Regions from separate parts of the Lactiplantibacillus paraxiangfangensis genome, predicted to be linked through region 1. Evidence: predicted binding sites of a transcription regulator. Region 1 holds the regulator's gene; each other region holds the start of a gene.

Region 1 (4,798 bases):
ACAGAATCTGGAATCGATAATTCGAAAGCCAGTGCAATTTATGTTGCCCGGTTATTAGGCTTAAATCGACGTTGCAGAACGATTGAAATGAAAGAGGCGTGTTACGCTGGTACGGCTGGCGTTCAGCTCGCACAAGAACACGTTCGGGTTCACCCGGATAAGAAAGCGTTAGTCATCGGTGCCGACATTGCCCGCTATGGGCTCAACACCCCTGGAGAACCAACTCAGGGTGGCGGGGCGGTTGCGATGCTAATCAGTGCTGATCCGCAAGTTTTAGCCTTGGGAACGGATTCGACCTTACTTAGTCAGGACGTTATGGATTTTTGGCGGCCATTATACCGCAGTGAAGCGTTGGTCGATGGTAAGTATTCGTCAAATATTTATGTCGATTACTTTCAGGACGTGTTCAAGGGTTACTTGTCGGAAACCAAAACCCGGGCTGAAGATTTGACCGCCTTAGTTTTCCACTTGCCATATACAAAAATGGGACTTAAAGCCTTACGTAGTGCTTTGCCAATGGTCAGTGAAACTAAGCAGGAAGCCTGGGTGGCACACTTTGAATGTGCCCGAAAGCTGAATCGGCAGGTCGGCAATCTGTATACTGGGTCGTTATACCTGAGTTTATTATCACAACTCCTTACTGATCCAGATCTTCAGGTGGGTAACGAACTGGGGCTCTTTAGTTACGGTTCTGGGGCCGAAGGTGAATTTTACACTGGTATCATCCAACCCGGCTACTTAACCGGTATCGACCTAGGATTACCACAGCGATTGGCACGTCGTCAGCGGGTAGACGTTGCGACCTATGAAAAATGTTTCAATCAGCAACTTGCCTGGGAAGCAACGGATCAAACGATTGACTATCACACGGATCCACACCGGTTTGTGTTAACCGGACAGCGTGATGAACAGCGTCAGTATTTAGATCAATTGGCGTAAATAAAAAAGCTTGTCAGTACCAATGATTTGGTCTGACAAGCTTTTGTCTATTTATTTAAATTGTTAGTTATGACTTGACCATCTTTAACGCTAACTAGCGTGGCGTCGGTTTTACCGGGTTCGAGTAATCGAATGGTATAGCCAGAAGTTAGGTTCTTTTTCAAGGATTTCGATAGTGACTTGAAGTTAGTGGTAATGGTTGTAATGGCCTTTTGATTATCCGTGGGGTGCGCTTTAATGATTTTTAGTGATTTAACGTACTTTTTCCCAGTGGGGGTAATCGTGAAGGTCTTAGAAGCTTTGTCGAACGCAACTGTGCCGACACCCTTATAGTTGCTTTGCAACTGTTTGAGAATATTTTCTTCCTTCAACTTAGTGGTGGCAGCGGCCCGTTTTTGGCTGTCTTCATTGAAGATGACTTGTGAGGATCCTAACTTAGCACGACTGCTTTTATTGGTGACTGACGACGAAGAAGCGGCTTTCTTTTTGGCCGTAGTCGATGACTTTTGGTTATAGGGCCAATAAGGTAACTTAACAATCGCGTAGCCGGTCACCAGGGCGCTTAAAACCGCAACCCCGGCTAAAAACTTCCAGCCCCCACCACTTTGACGAGCGGAAATAACTGAAAATAGAGCTAATAAAAAAACAAGAAAGCCAATAATGGCTAAAAATAACATGAGACCAACTCCCGACATTTGAAATAGTATAACTATTATACCATTGAACTATTCGCTCACCGGTATAGAATTGGAAAATAATGTGTAAAGTTCTAAAAACAGCGGAATGGAAGTGGTAGGGTGCCAAACTTATTTTTGCCAAGTCATCCAGAAAATCAAGCGGCAATGGCCGCCTATATGCGTGATCAGTTTGATTTCTTGGGAGTCAAAACTCCCGAGCGTCGTCAACTAACTGCGCCAGTTCAACGGCAAAGCAAACAACTTTCTTCAGAAGAGCTGAGCCAGTGGTTGGCGTTTTACTACCAGCAACCGTACCGCGAATATCAGTACGTCGCAATCGACCTTGCGCTGGCTAATGTTCGGCGACTAACGGCCGAACAGTTTCAATGGTGCGTGCAACAAGTGACCGTTAAGCCGTGGTGGGATAGTGTGGATGCCTGGCGCAAAGTCATAGCGACCTGGATCTTTCAACACTCGGTGTTAGCTGATTTTGGCTCACAATTTTTGACGGCGGACGACTTATGGGTGCGTCGGGTTGGGATAACGCTTCAGTTAGGTCAAAAGGGTGCCACCGATAAAAATTATTTACGACGTGCAATCGAGCTAAATCATGCCGACAACGCCTTCTTTATTCAAAAGGCGATTGGCTGGGCACTCAGAGACTATGCGAAAACGGACCCAGCGTGGGTCAAAGCGACCTTAGCCACGGTGTCTTTATCCAAATTGGCCCAACGGGAAGCCCAAAAACATCTAAAAAAATAGCCAACCCGTAAATGGGTTGACTTTAAATCGTCAGACTAATAGAGCATGTCGCGATATAAACCGACAACTTTACCTAAAATTGAAACGTCATTTAAGATGATTGGGGCCATCGTGTCGTTTTCTGGTTGCAACCGGTAATGGTCAGCTTCCTTGAAGAATCGTTTACACGTGGCTTCGTTTTCGTCGGTCATCGCAATGACAATGTCGCCGTTATCAGCGGAACTTTGACGACGAATAATGACTTGGTCGCCGTTTAAAATTCCGATGTTGATCATACTTTCACCACGGATGGTTAGCATGAAGAGGTCCCCGCCAAAAGATTCTAAGTCCTTTGGAATTGGGAAGTAGTCGGTGGCATCTTGAACGGCTAAGATTGGTTGGCCGGCGGTAACCGTTCCGAGTACCGGAATTTGATGGGGCGTCGTTTCAACGCCGAGGGCTTCAAAACCGGCGGCTGTAACTTCAATTGCCCGGGGCTTCGTTGGGTCCTTTTCAATGAACCCTTTCTTTTCTAGTCGTGCAATGTGACCATGAACGGTTGAAGTCGAAGACAAGTCAACGGCTTCGCCAATTTCACGGACGGTTGGCGGATATCCTTTTTCATTGACGCGTTCATAAATAAAACGAAGAACGGCCATTTGTTTGCTTTCCGATGTTTTACTCATCTTGGCACCTCATTTAATATTTTCTTTAATGATTTGTCCCAATTGTAGCATAGCTTTTCGACGCTTTCAAACAAATGTTCGGTTGACAAATACTTTTAATTGATTTAGGGTCAATTCTCGTGTATTCTATTCTTGTTTTGAAAGGAGCACTTACATTGATTTCAAAAGAATTATTAAATCGAATCAACGAGTTAGCCCACAAAGCGAAGGCTGAGGGTTTAACCGAATTAGAAGAAGTTGAACGTAAGGATTTACGTCAGAAGTACTTAAAGGAATTTCGGGCCGGTTTTCGGCAACAAGTTGAATCGCTACAAGTTTTTGACAAGCAGGGTAAGGAAGTTACACCAGAAAAAGTTCGCAATATTCAACGCGAACGGGGCTTGCGGAATGATTAACCGTTTTCAGGAAAATTTGTTATTCGACAAATTTTCCTTTTCTTTTATTATTAATTTGTGTAGACTAGTTTATTGAAGACTGTAATAAGGGAGGGAACAGGGAATGACTTTATCTACAGGTGTTTGGATCTTAATTGTGGTCCTTGGCATTTTAGTTGGGTTGACTGGTGGTTTCTTTGGTGCGCGTCACTACATGCAAAACTACTTGAAACAAAACCCACCGATTAGTGAAGAAATGCTACGCAGCATGATGATGCAAATGGGTCAACGCCCATCCGAGAAGAAGTTGCACCAGATGTTGAACTCTATGAAGGCTGCTTCACGTAACGATAGCAAATAAGGTCGCTATGTTTAGTTTAGGCTACGGGGTGCTGGAAATTTTCCGGCACTTTTTTTGATTCAACGTAAAAAAGTGCGATTGCTTCTATAAATAAGCACGCACTTTTCTAAAGTTTATAAAAAAGCACGTCCTTATTGGGCGTGCTTTTGAGTCGCTGGATCGACGTATTTGAAGTCAGGATCAATTTGTTGATCGAGACTATCGAAAGCGGCCAGCATTTGCTGTTCAATCGTTTTTTGCCCGGCATCATCGAGCTTTAATTTCCGGTCAACATAAATTGGCTCGCCAAAGCGAACGGTGACTTTTTGGCGGCTGAATAACCGCTTGAAAGTTAGTGGCCCTTGATAAACCGTTGGGACTAGTGGTACGCCAGCCATTTTAGCGATGACCGTCGCGCCACCCTTTAGTTCCTGTGAATGACGTGTCCCGGATGGGAACATGATCAAGGAAAGGCTACCCTTACGTAAAAACTTAACGGGCGTTTTGATTGCGGACGGACCAGGATGATTACGATCAACTGGAAAAGCATTGGCGTGCTTCAAAATATAGCGTAGTACGGGGTTTTTAAAGAGTTCTTCTTTGGCCATAAAACTGAACTTCATGGGACTGCCAGCAAGTGCATAGTACAACGGGTCGAACCAAGTCCGGTGCGGACCCACTAAAATATAAGTGCCCTTTGGCAGATTTTCGCGTCCCTGAAAACGGGGACGACCGTTAATGAGGGTGACGATCAGCCGAACGAGGCCACGCATAAATGAGTAAAACATCACGATCTTCCTTTCGTTAAATAACTGCTCACAGTATGACGAAATTTTTGAAATTCTGCAAGTAGATTATATGGTATGCTTGCAATGATATTTTTAGAGAAGGGGGTCACGTTATGACCCAAGTAGCGTTAAACGCTGGCGAGCGGATTGACCAACTATATAGTAAAAACATTCAAATTATTCAAAGTTCCCAAGTGTTTGCCTTTTCACTTGACGCTGTCTTGTTAGGCGCGTTTGCACAGGTCGCTAAAAC
Region 2 (4,798 bases), on a different contig from region 1:
GCATTTTCATTCGCACCCGGTACCCCGAAAGTTTCGGACTGGAATCCTAATGCAAGCACTAAGTAATCATAGCTGATGTCATCATGGTCTTCGAAACTGATGGCTTTGTTTGCAACGTCGACATTGTTAACCGTCGCTTGCACAAACGTGACCCGTTTTGCAATTACGGACGGAATGTTATACGTAATCCGTTCTGGATCAATCGTTCCGGCCGCAACTTCATGGAGATTAGTTTTCTCCGTATGTGTCGGTATTTGATCAACTAAAATCAATTGATCCCCACTAGGTAGCCCTTTCGTTAAAAACTTGACGGCCCTCATTCCAGCATAGCCCCCGCCAAGCACTAAAGTTGTTGACATGTCTTGTTTACCCCTTTCATCATTCAGTCAAACGACCCCCACAGCGCGCTAAATTGATTGTGGCTCCGGTCATTTTTGACAGCTCAAATGCCATTATATGGTTAAGTACATCGTACACTGAAATCCCGCAAAATTCAGCTAAAAAGCCGTTTAATTTTTTATGATTATCATTAAAAGTCTAACTTTACAAATAATATAAAAGATTGACCGTCACTAGGTTTGAAGTTTATAAAAATACCCATCATTAACCAGTAGTCAACTAATCAGTCATTTTACTTTTAATAAGCAATAATAATTAACGAATTATTCATCGAACAGTCGCTAGCGGAGTCGAACAGCTTTTTTCAGCCCAAAACAAAAGGACCGTGGTTATAACAACCACGATCCTTTATCTTTTGATTTAATCCGTTACTGGACTTTTTGCGGTCAAACGTTCAACGTCACGCACAATCATTAACTCTTCATTAGTTGGGACGACCATCACTTTAACTGGTTCGCCATCCTTACTAATAACTTGTTCTTTACCGTGGACGTCGTTCTTTTCGTCATCGACCGTCACACCGAAGTAGCTCAATTGCTTCAAGATCCGTGCACGCATCGCAACGGAGTTTTCACCAACACCGGCCGTAAAGATCAAAGCGTCAATGCCGTTCATTTCAGCAATGTAACTCCCGATGTACTTCACGACCCGGCTTGCGAAGATTTCCAAAGCAAGTTCGGAACGTTCGCGACTGTCCTTCGTCTTATCCAAGTCACGCATGTCAGGTGATAACCCAGAAATACCGAGTAACCCGGACTTGTGGTTTAGAATATCAATGAAGTCTTGGACGTCAGAAATCCCAAGGTGCCGCATCAAGAATGGGATCAAAGACGCATCAATGTCCCCAGAACGGGTACTCATCGTAATCCCCGCTAACGGCGTAAAGCCCATAGACGTATCAATGGCCTTACCATGATCAAAGGCGGTGATTGAAGCACCTGACCCTAAATGTAACGTAATCAATTTAAGTGAGTCTAACGGCTTGCCTAAAATTTCAGCCGTCCGGTTTGCCACGTAACGGTGACTAGTCCCGTGCGCACCATACTTCCGTGCGCCGAATTTTTCATAATATTCGTAAGGAATACTATATAAGTAGTTTACTTTTGGCATCGTTGCAAACAACGACGTATCAAAGACAGCCACTTGGACCACCTTTGGTAATAAGCTTTGGAAGACTTCAATGTAATAAGCTTGCGTTGGATTATGTAACGGCGCATACTCAGACAAATCTTTGATTTCCTTTAACGTTTCGGGGGTAATGATCACTGAATCTCTAAAGTGTTCGCCACCCGCAACGACCCGGTGACCAATCCCTGTAATCTCGGATAAATGGGCCAAAATGCCATCACTCTTCAAGCGAGTCAGGACCATCGCAGCCGCTTCTTTTGCATCGATCGTTGGACGGGTTTCTTTGTACTTCGTCCCGTCCGCCTTTTTAATCACGAAAACTGAATCAGGTAATCCTAAACGGTCAACCATCCCTGAGGCGATCACCGTTTCTTCTGGAACGCTAAATAACTTCCATTTTAAAGTTGAACTACCAGCGTTAATTGCTAATATTTTTGCCATGCTATATTTCCTCCATCCATCATCAAGTGTGCCTACTGCCAGTTTAGCCAATAATGGATGCGCTTTCAAGGTTTTATTCAAAAAGCTTATATTTTCATATCATTGTAAACAATATTCCCAACTTATCATTTTTTTCATTATCCCATTTTACGGTATAATAAAAGCAAAGAAAGCGAGGCGATGATCATGATGACGAAGAAGCATTTTTCTTGGACTCTCAGTAACAGTTTCGCCGCTTTATTGTTAGTCGTTGGGGCAATCGTCGCATTATGGGCATTAATCACTAATTTCGGGACAACCGTCAGTGTTGACGCCGTGGTGACAGCGGCTGGCTTGTGGATTGTCGGGCTTATCTTCTTACACCCAGCACCTATCAATATATTGATTCCTGTCATCATTTTCGTTAGTGTTGGCGCGGGTTATGCGGGCTATTTTAGTAGTCCCCACTCCTGGTTAGGTGCCGCGGTTGCGACCTTACTGACCGCACTGATCGTTAGCTACGGCTTTAGTCTCCGTAAAACGATTCGTCAGCGCCACAGTAATTGGTACCAAAAATAATGAACTAAGTTGCAGTTAACGGGGGTCCCAAACAGCTGGGACCCCCGTTTTTATGCGGTCTGACCGGTTATTTATACCGCAATCCGACTTAACGCAGACAAACCCGAACAGATGTTTTATAATGAAAGTCAATCCATTCAGAAAGGAACCGTCCGATGGCACCTAAAATTGGTATTCGTCAACTCGTTGAATTCGTTCTTCGTCAAGGCGACCTAAACGAAGTTAAAAATAGTCAGAATACCGCCTTAAATGGGGCTAAAATTCATCGGCGGCTCCAAAGTAGTCGTGGTGAAGACTACGACAGCGAAGTCTACCTTAAAAAGACCGTGACGATGAACGGGAGCGACTACGTCATTTCTGGCCGCGCAGACGGTATCCAGTTAAACGACGACGGCGCCCTGATTGAAGAAATCAAAACGTCCGATCAGGCGTATGATGACCTAAGCGACAATACCCGCACCCTGTACTGGGGCCAGGTCAAAGTTTATGGCTACCTATTATTACAAGAACATCCCGAGCTTGATAAGGTCACCTTACAATTGACCTATTTTCAAGTCAGCACCGAAAAAGTGACCAAAGAACAAAAGGTCCTGCGGCGCGCCGAACTCGACCAATTCTTCAAAGACCTCATTACCGAATACGAGTACTGGCTCACGTTACGGGCGGACCTTCGCAAGCAGCGCAACGCCTCAATTAACGACCTCCCGTTTCCATTTCCCGCGTTTCGACCCGGACAACGTGAGCTCGCCGCGGCCGTTTACAAGACCGTGAGGCTCAACAAACGCCTCTTCGTCGAAGCGCCAACGGGAACTGGTAAAACGATTTCGACACTCTTTCCGGCCGTCAAAGCGCTCGGTGAGGATTTAATTGAACGCCTCTTCTACCTCACCGCGAAACAAAGTACCCGGCACGTGGCTGAGGAAGCCATTGATCTCATGAGTCACGACGGATTGGTCATTAAGAGCATCACCTTGACGGCCAAAGACCAGATCCGTTTTCCGGAAGAACAGGATTTAATCCCGGAAGAAAATCCGTTTATGATTGGCTACTACGACCGCTTGAAACCAGCGCTTAAAGACTTGCTCACTCACGAAAATCAGATCACACGACCAGTGATTGAACGCTACGCTCGTAAACATACCGTGGACCCCTTTGAATTTTCACTGGACGCCTCACTCTTTTGTGACGTGGTCATCTGTGACTATAACTACTTATTCGACCCGCTCGTTTACTTACAACGGTTCTTCAGCGAGGGTGACGACGACAACTTTTTCCTCGTTGACGAAGCCCACAACCTCGTCAGTCGGGCCCGGGATATGTATTCGGCGGCCGTCAGCGACCAAGCAATTGGGTCCATATTAAAGCTAGCCCGTCCCGATAAAACGCAACCAAGTGACGACTTACAACAAGCGCTCAAAAAAGTACGCCGCAGCTTCACGCGTCTCAGTCAATCCCTGTTAGATGACGGCGTCACCGAACAAGTGACGCTGGACCCACCGGAGCCCCTTTTGCGAACCCTACGAACATTTAACGAATTTGTCACTGACTGGATGACACAACAAAAGCCGTCCCCACTCTTAGACGCCGTCCGTGACTACTTTTTTGCGTGCTTAACCTTCGTCAAAATCGGGGACTTGTACGATGGGAGCTATCAGACCCGGTTCGTCTTAGACGGCCACCATCTAACGGTCAAGGAACTCTGCCTTGATCCTAGTGACTTCTTAGATGGGTCGCTGAAACTCGGTGCCGGTGCGGTCCTGTTCTCCGCGACCCTGTCCCCGATGGCGTACTACCAACGGGTCTTAGGCGGCGAAGCAAACAGTCTCGCCTACCAGTTGCCTTCCCCATTTCCGCCGAAGCACCAAGCGATTTTGGTGACGCAGTACGTTCAAACGACTTACCGGGAACGTGAGCGTAACGTCGATCGCATTATTCAAAGTTTACACGCGCTAGTCACCGGAAAAACTGGCAATTATCTCGTGTTCTTTCCATCATATGGGTATCTCAGTCAGATCAAGTCGGCCTTTGAACAAACTTATCCTGACATTGCCACGACCAGCCAAGAATCCGTCATGAACGCGGCGGCCCGGCAAGCCTTTCTGGATCAATTCCAAGCGGATAATCCAACCACTCTCGTCGGCTTTTGCGTGCTCGGCGGCCTCTTCTCAGAGGGGATCGATTTGCGCGGGGACCGGTTGATTGGCGTTGCCGTCGTCAGTGTCGGGTTACCCGGCTTAAATCCCGAAACCAACTTGATTCGTGACTACTACGA
Region 3 (4,798 bases), on a different contig from region 1:
TGATATCGTCCTTTCGTAACTTATATTTTGATATTTAATTAACGCTTTTCAAATGGTAACACACTTGATGTGTGCGCAGGGTTTGATTTTATAATTAAAGTTCTGAAGGTTGAAAGTTCCATAATAGTTCCAATTGTTGTCATATCAACAGTTAACAATGACAAAGTATGATCATTCATCGCTTCGCCGGACAGCAGTCGTGGGCTGTGGGGGCGGCTACAGCCCAGAAGCGGTCTTTCGCCTCGCTTGGAAGCCTAAAACCCAAGTCTTCCAAGTCGCCCCGCCACGTAACCTGGCACAAAACGCCAGCTAACGTGGCCGTCACTGCCCACAACCGCTGTCCGGCTACACTAAGACTAGTTAAAAACAGCCTAAATCAATTTTTTAGATCCTTTTACTTAGCTGAAGGCCGACCATGATATACCTGCCATGGGGGTGGCAAATTTCCAGTTTACGCCACCGACGCCTTGCGAGACGCGGGCCAAGATGTTCCTTAGGCTTGGACCGGTCGCCATGGCCGATGTAATCATAGGTGGCTGGAAACGACAAGCTGAACTAATTTTGTTGCCATTAACGTTGTTATAGCACCATCTATTAAACTGCGCCTGCAGAAGCAGTGGGCCATGGGATTGGCTACAAAAGAACGGTTTTCCGCCTCGCCCGAAACGATTGAAAAAGTCGCAATTGTCCCGGACCGTCCGTGGTGTAAAGACCGGCAACAATCAATACCACCTTCACGACCGATATCATCGGTGACAACCTCCGATTATCCGATAGTAAGACTGTTTTTAGCGCAGTCGGGTAGCCTTGGTGTGCTGTGTCGGCAAGATTGGCGGGCGAATTTTACGCCAATCTTGCGGGGCGATTCAAAGACGTGGGTTATCGGCTTTGAATTGAGGGAGCAGACCGTACTTTGGCTGGGAGCGTCCCCCATAGCACACCGAGGCTACCCGACGGAGCGGATAATTTAGGAGTGACTATCGCTACTATTACGGTGTTAATATCGATTTTAGACATTTCAACCTTTAGCTTTTAGTTTTATAAAAGTAATTTTGAATTGCAACAAAAAAGGCCAGAACCGGAGTCCTGACCAACGGAAGTAAACTTCCGGAAAAACTAGTGGTGCCGTTAACCGCCCTTCAGTATTGACCCGCTTCAACGCAGGTGGGATGAGCTGACTAATCCTCTAACTACCAAAGGATAAGGCATGTTATGATAACTAGCTAACACTCTTCCCAAAGTTAAATTACTTGTTCGGCAACACTTTGTTTAGGGCAATGCGCACACCTTAGTAATTTCGACTTATAGTCTAGCATATAAAAATAAAAGTTGCAATGATTCGCAATAGGACAATGTTGTTAGCGGTTTCTAGCATTAGCCTTTAATAATTTTTGATATTGTTCGGCGAGGGCGGTTTCGTACCGACCGTTCGTCTTGGGTTGATAATATTCGGCCCGTTTAATGGCGTCTGGTAAATATTGTTGTGCGACCCAGTCACCGGGGTGATCATGTGGGAAGTCGTAACCGACGCCATGACCTAGTTTGGCGGCCCCTTGGTAATGTGCATCCTTTAGATCGGCGGGGATGTCCCCGTAATGGTCCTTTCTGACCGTAGTCAAAGCGGCGTCCATAGCGTTGATCCCCGAATTTGATTTGGGTGACAGGGCAAGTTCAATCACTGCGTCCGCTAACGGAATGCGGGCTTCAGGAAAACCAAGTTGGTCGGCCGCTTGCACCGCCATGACCGTGTGGGCGCAGGCGGGTGGATTCGCCATCCCGATGTCTTCGTACGCAATCACCATTAAGCGCCGCATAATGCTCTTCAGGTCACCGGCTTCGACTAAGCGGGCGAGGTAGTGCAACGCCGCGTTGACGTCGGAACCCCGAATTGATTTTTGAAACGCGGAGATGACGTCGTAGTGGGCGTCACCATCCTTATCAGCGGAAAGGGCCTTTTTTTGCAAACACTCTTCGATAATGGCTTGTGTGACGTGGATGATGCCTTGGTCGTCTGGTGTTGAAGACAAGACAGCTAGTTCCAGTCCGTTGAGTGCGCTACGTAAATCACCGTTCGTTGCGGTACACAGGTGGTGCATGGCACCGTCCGCTAAGTCAACGTCGTAGTCGCCAAGCCCGTTGGTTTTATCTTTTAAGGCCCGCTCAATGGCCGTTTGAATGTCAGTCGCCGTTAGTGGGAAGACTTGAAAGATTTGAGTCCGACTCCGAATCGCTGGATTAATACTAATATAGGGATTTTCAGTCGTGGCTCCAATCAAAATAATGCGGCCGCTCTCTAAGTGTGGTAATAAGAAATCTTGTTTGGTTTTATCCAAACGGTGGATTTCATCTAGCAAGAGAATGACGGTCCCGCTCATTTTGGCTTCTTCAGCGACGATTTGTAATTGTTTTTTACTATCAGTTGCGGCGTTCAGCATGCGAAAGGCGTACTTGGTTGAACCAGCGATTGCGCTGGCAATGCTAGTTTTACCAGTACCCGGGGGACCGTATAAAATCATTGAGGACAGGCGTTTAGCCGTGACCATTCGGGCAATGATCTTACCGGGACCGACGAGTTGTTGTTGACCAACGACGTCTTCGATGGTTTTAGGCCGCATCCGATAAGCTAATGGCTGTTGCATCCTTTAAAATCTCCCTTGCAAAAGTAGTCCTAATTATTATAGCATTTAGGAAGACGGACACCGAACGATTGGTTCAGGACCCAGTACGGTATAATAACTTAAAAATGATAGGATTGATTTAGATGGAATTAGATGCCATTGGTAAAGCAATCACGGAGTACCACTTGATTCCGCTCGTAAGCCATTCAAATATGGGCTTAGAAGTCACGATGCAGCGGGTGGACGGTAGCGGTAAATTATCAACGCAACCGATGCCCGATGCGTTAGCAAAGACGCGTCAGAATCATCAAATCCATAATGATTTTGCGCAGACGCAGTTGAAGTTGGTGACGCCAGCGACGGCTGATGTTGATGCGTTAATGGCTTACTTGTCCGGCTTAAATACCACGGCCCGGCGAGCGTTGGCGGAAGACGACTATCTATGGCCGTTATCGAGTAACCCCGTTTTACCAGAAAAGTTAACGGAGATTCCGCTAGCCGACAATGATACGGTTGGGTTTAAACGCCGCCAAGCGTTAGCTAAAAAATATGACGTGCGTCGCTTAATGACGACCGGGACGCACGTTAATTTAAGTTTTGATGAACAGTTATTTACGCGTTTATATTCGGAAACGTTTCATCAGCAGTTTGATAGCTACGTTGATTTTCGGAATGCGGTCTATCTGAAGGCAGCCCAAGGGTTTGTGCGCATGAACTGGCTAATTCAGTACCTCTTCGGGGCAACCCCAACGTTCGACGTCACTGATAAAGTCACTAAGCGGCAACGAAGCAGTGTGCATCACTCGGCGAACCGGTACAGTCAGGTCAAAGGTGATTACACGTCGATTGACCGGTACGTGGCTAAATTACAAGCTGACGTCCGTAAAAAAGAGCTGTTATCAGTCAGTGATTTTGACGGGCCCGTGCGTTTTCGGAGCACCGGCCAGTTAAGCACGCTAGCACGCCAAGGGGTCTATTACTTGGAATTTCGTGGCTTAGACCTCGATCCAACCAGTCCGATTGGTGTGGATCAAAATGCGGTTGAATTCTTACGGCTGTTGGCCAGCTACTTTGTCATGATGCCGGCGTTACCGACTGCCATGGTGGCTCAAGTGAATGAACAGGCGGATCAGTTGGTCGACCAAGTGACGGGTGAGAATCCGACAACGGCCAGTGCCCAAGCCGTACCGGCAACCCAAGTCTTAGATGCTTTGCGTCATTTTGTGACTAAGAACGGGTTACCTAATAGTGACGCCGTGTTATTAGATCACTTGAAGGAACGGGTCGCCAATCCTAAACTCACGCTAAGTGCCCAGGTTGCTGTTCAAAAAGATCCGTTAGCGTGGGCAAACCAGCGCGCACGGGATTATCAAGCAGCCGCAACCGACCGTCCGTTTGAACTCCCCGGATTTACGGACTTAGATCTGTCGAGTCAATTATTGACGGAACAGGCGTTAGCACGGGGCATCCAGGTCAGCGTGATCGATAAAAAAGCCAATATTTTACGGTTGACTCAGCAAGAACGCGCACAGTTAGTCGTGAGTGGGAGTGGAACGGATTTAAATCCTCAAGCACTAACGACGGTTTTGACGCATAAAGTGGCTGCTAAGCAGATTATGGCCGAGCACGGGGTGCAGGTACCGGCCTCGCAGACCTATCATTCAGCTAATCAGCTAATTGACGACTATGATCGGTTTGTGAGTGAAGGTGGCATTGTCCTGAAGGCCACGGATCAGGATCATAAGGTCGTTGCTTTTCGGATCATGCCCAAACGTGAGTTGTTTGAACAAGTAGTTCGGCAACTCTTTGAGCAAACCCAGACGGTGATGGCTGAAGAATTAGTTGTTGCGTCCAGCTACCGGTTCCTCGTCATTGGCGGTCAGGTCAAGGCCATTGTTGAGCGGATCCCCGCTAACATTGTGGGGGATGGGCGTTCAACCGTTCAGACCTTGCTAGACCGTAAAAATGCGCGACCGCTACGGGGTACGGCGTTTGCTTACCCACAGTCGGCCGTTAAGTTGGGGACGGTTGAACGGTACCGCTTAGATTCGTACCATCTCGATTTAGATTCAGTTGTCGGGCGGGGCACACAGATTCTGTTGCGAGAAGACGCCACTTTCGGGAACGGCTCTGACGTCTTGGATGCCACCACTGATATGCACGCCTCGTACGTTCAAGCG

What was found. Region 1 encodes LexA, which represses DNA repair genes until DNA is damaged. Its sites were predicted from a motif close to CNAACANNTGTTNG; they were not measured.
Region 2: the regulator LexA is predicted to act here: its motif matches at 2,631-2,644, upstream of AAA939_RS01840 (ATP-dependent DNA helicase).
Region 3: the regulator LexA is predicted to act here: its motif matches at 2,701-2,714, upstream of gshAB (bifunctional glutamate--cysteine ligase GshA/glutathione synthetase GshB).

What each region holds. Positions count from the first base shown of each region.
Region 1 is NZ_BTPW01000006.1:53,959-58,756, reverse strand. It holds gene AAA939_RS04250 (hydroxymethylglutaryl-CoA synthase) at 1-939, shown strand, start outside; gene AAA939_RS04245 (hypothetical protein) at 987-1,616, opposite strand; gene AAA939_RS04240 (DNA alkylation repair protein) at 1,737-2,378, shown strand; gene lexA (transcriptional repressor LexA) at 2,414-3,043, opposite strand; gene AAA939_RS04230 (DUF896 domain-containing protein) at 3,199-3,438, shown strand; gene AAA939_RS04225 (YneF family protein) at 3,542-3,778, shown strand; gene AAA939_RS04220 (lysophospholipid acyltransferase family protein) at 3,910-4,545, opposite strand; gene AAA939_RS04215 (tRNA1(Val) (adenine(37)-N6)-methyltransferase) at 4,659-4,798, shown strand, end outside.
Region 2 is NZ_BTPW01000002.1:167,196-171,993, forward strand. It holds gene AAA939_RS01825 (NAD(P)/FAD-dependent oxidoreductase) at 1-359, opposite strand, end outside; gene AAA939_RS01830 (acetate/propionate family kinase) at 760-1,968, opposite strand; gene AAA939_RS01835 (hypothetical protein) at 2,155-2,526, shown strand; gene AAA939_RS01840 (ATP-dependent DNA helicase) at 2,682-4,798, shown strand, end outside.
Region 3 is NZ_BTPW01000014.1:1,408-6,205, forward strand. It holds gene AAA939_RS09000 (hypothetical protein) at 158-313, shown strand; gene AAA939_RS09005 (replication-associated recombination protein A) at 1,359-2,639, opposite strand; gene gshAB (bifunctional glutamate--cysteine ligase GshA/glutathione synthetase GshB) at 2,762-4,798, shown strand, end outside.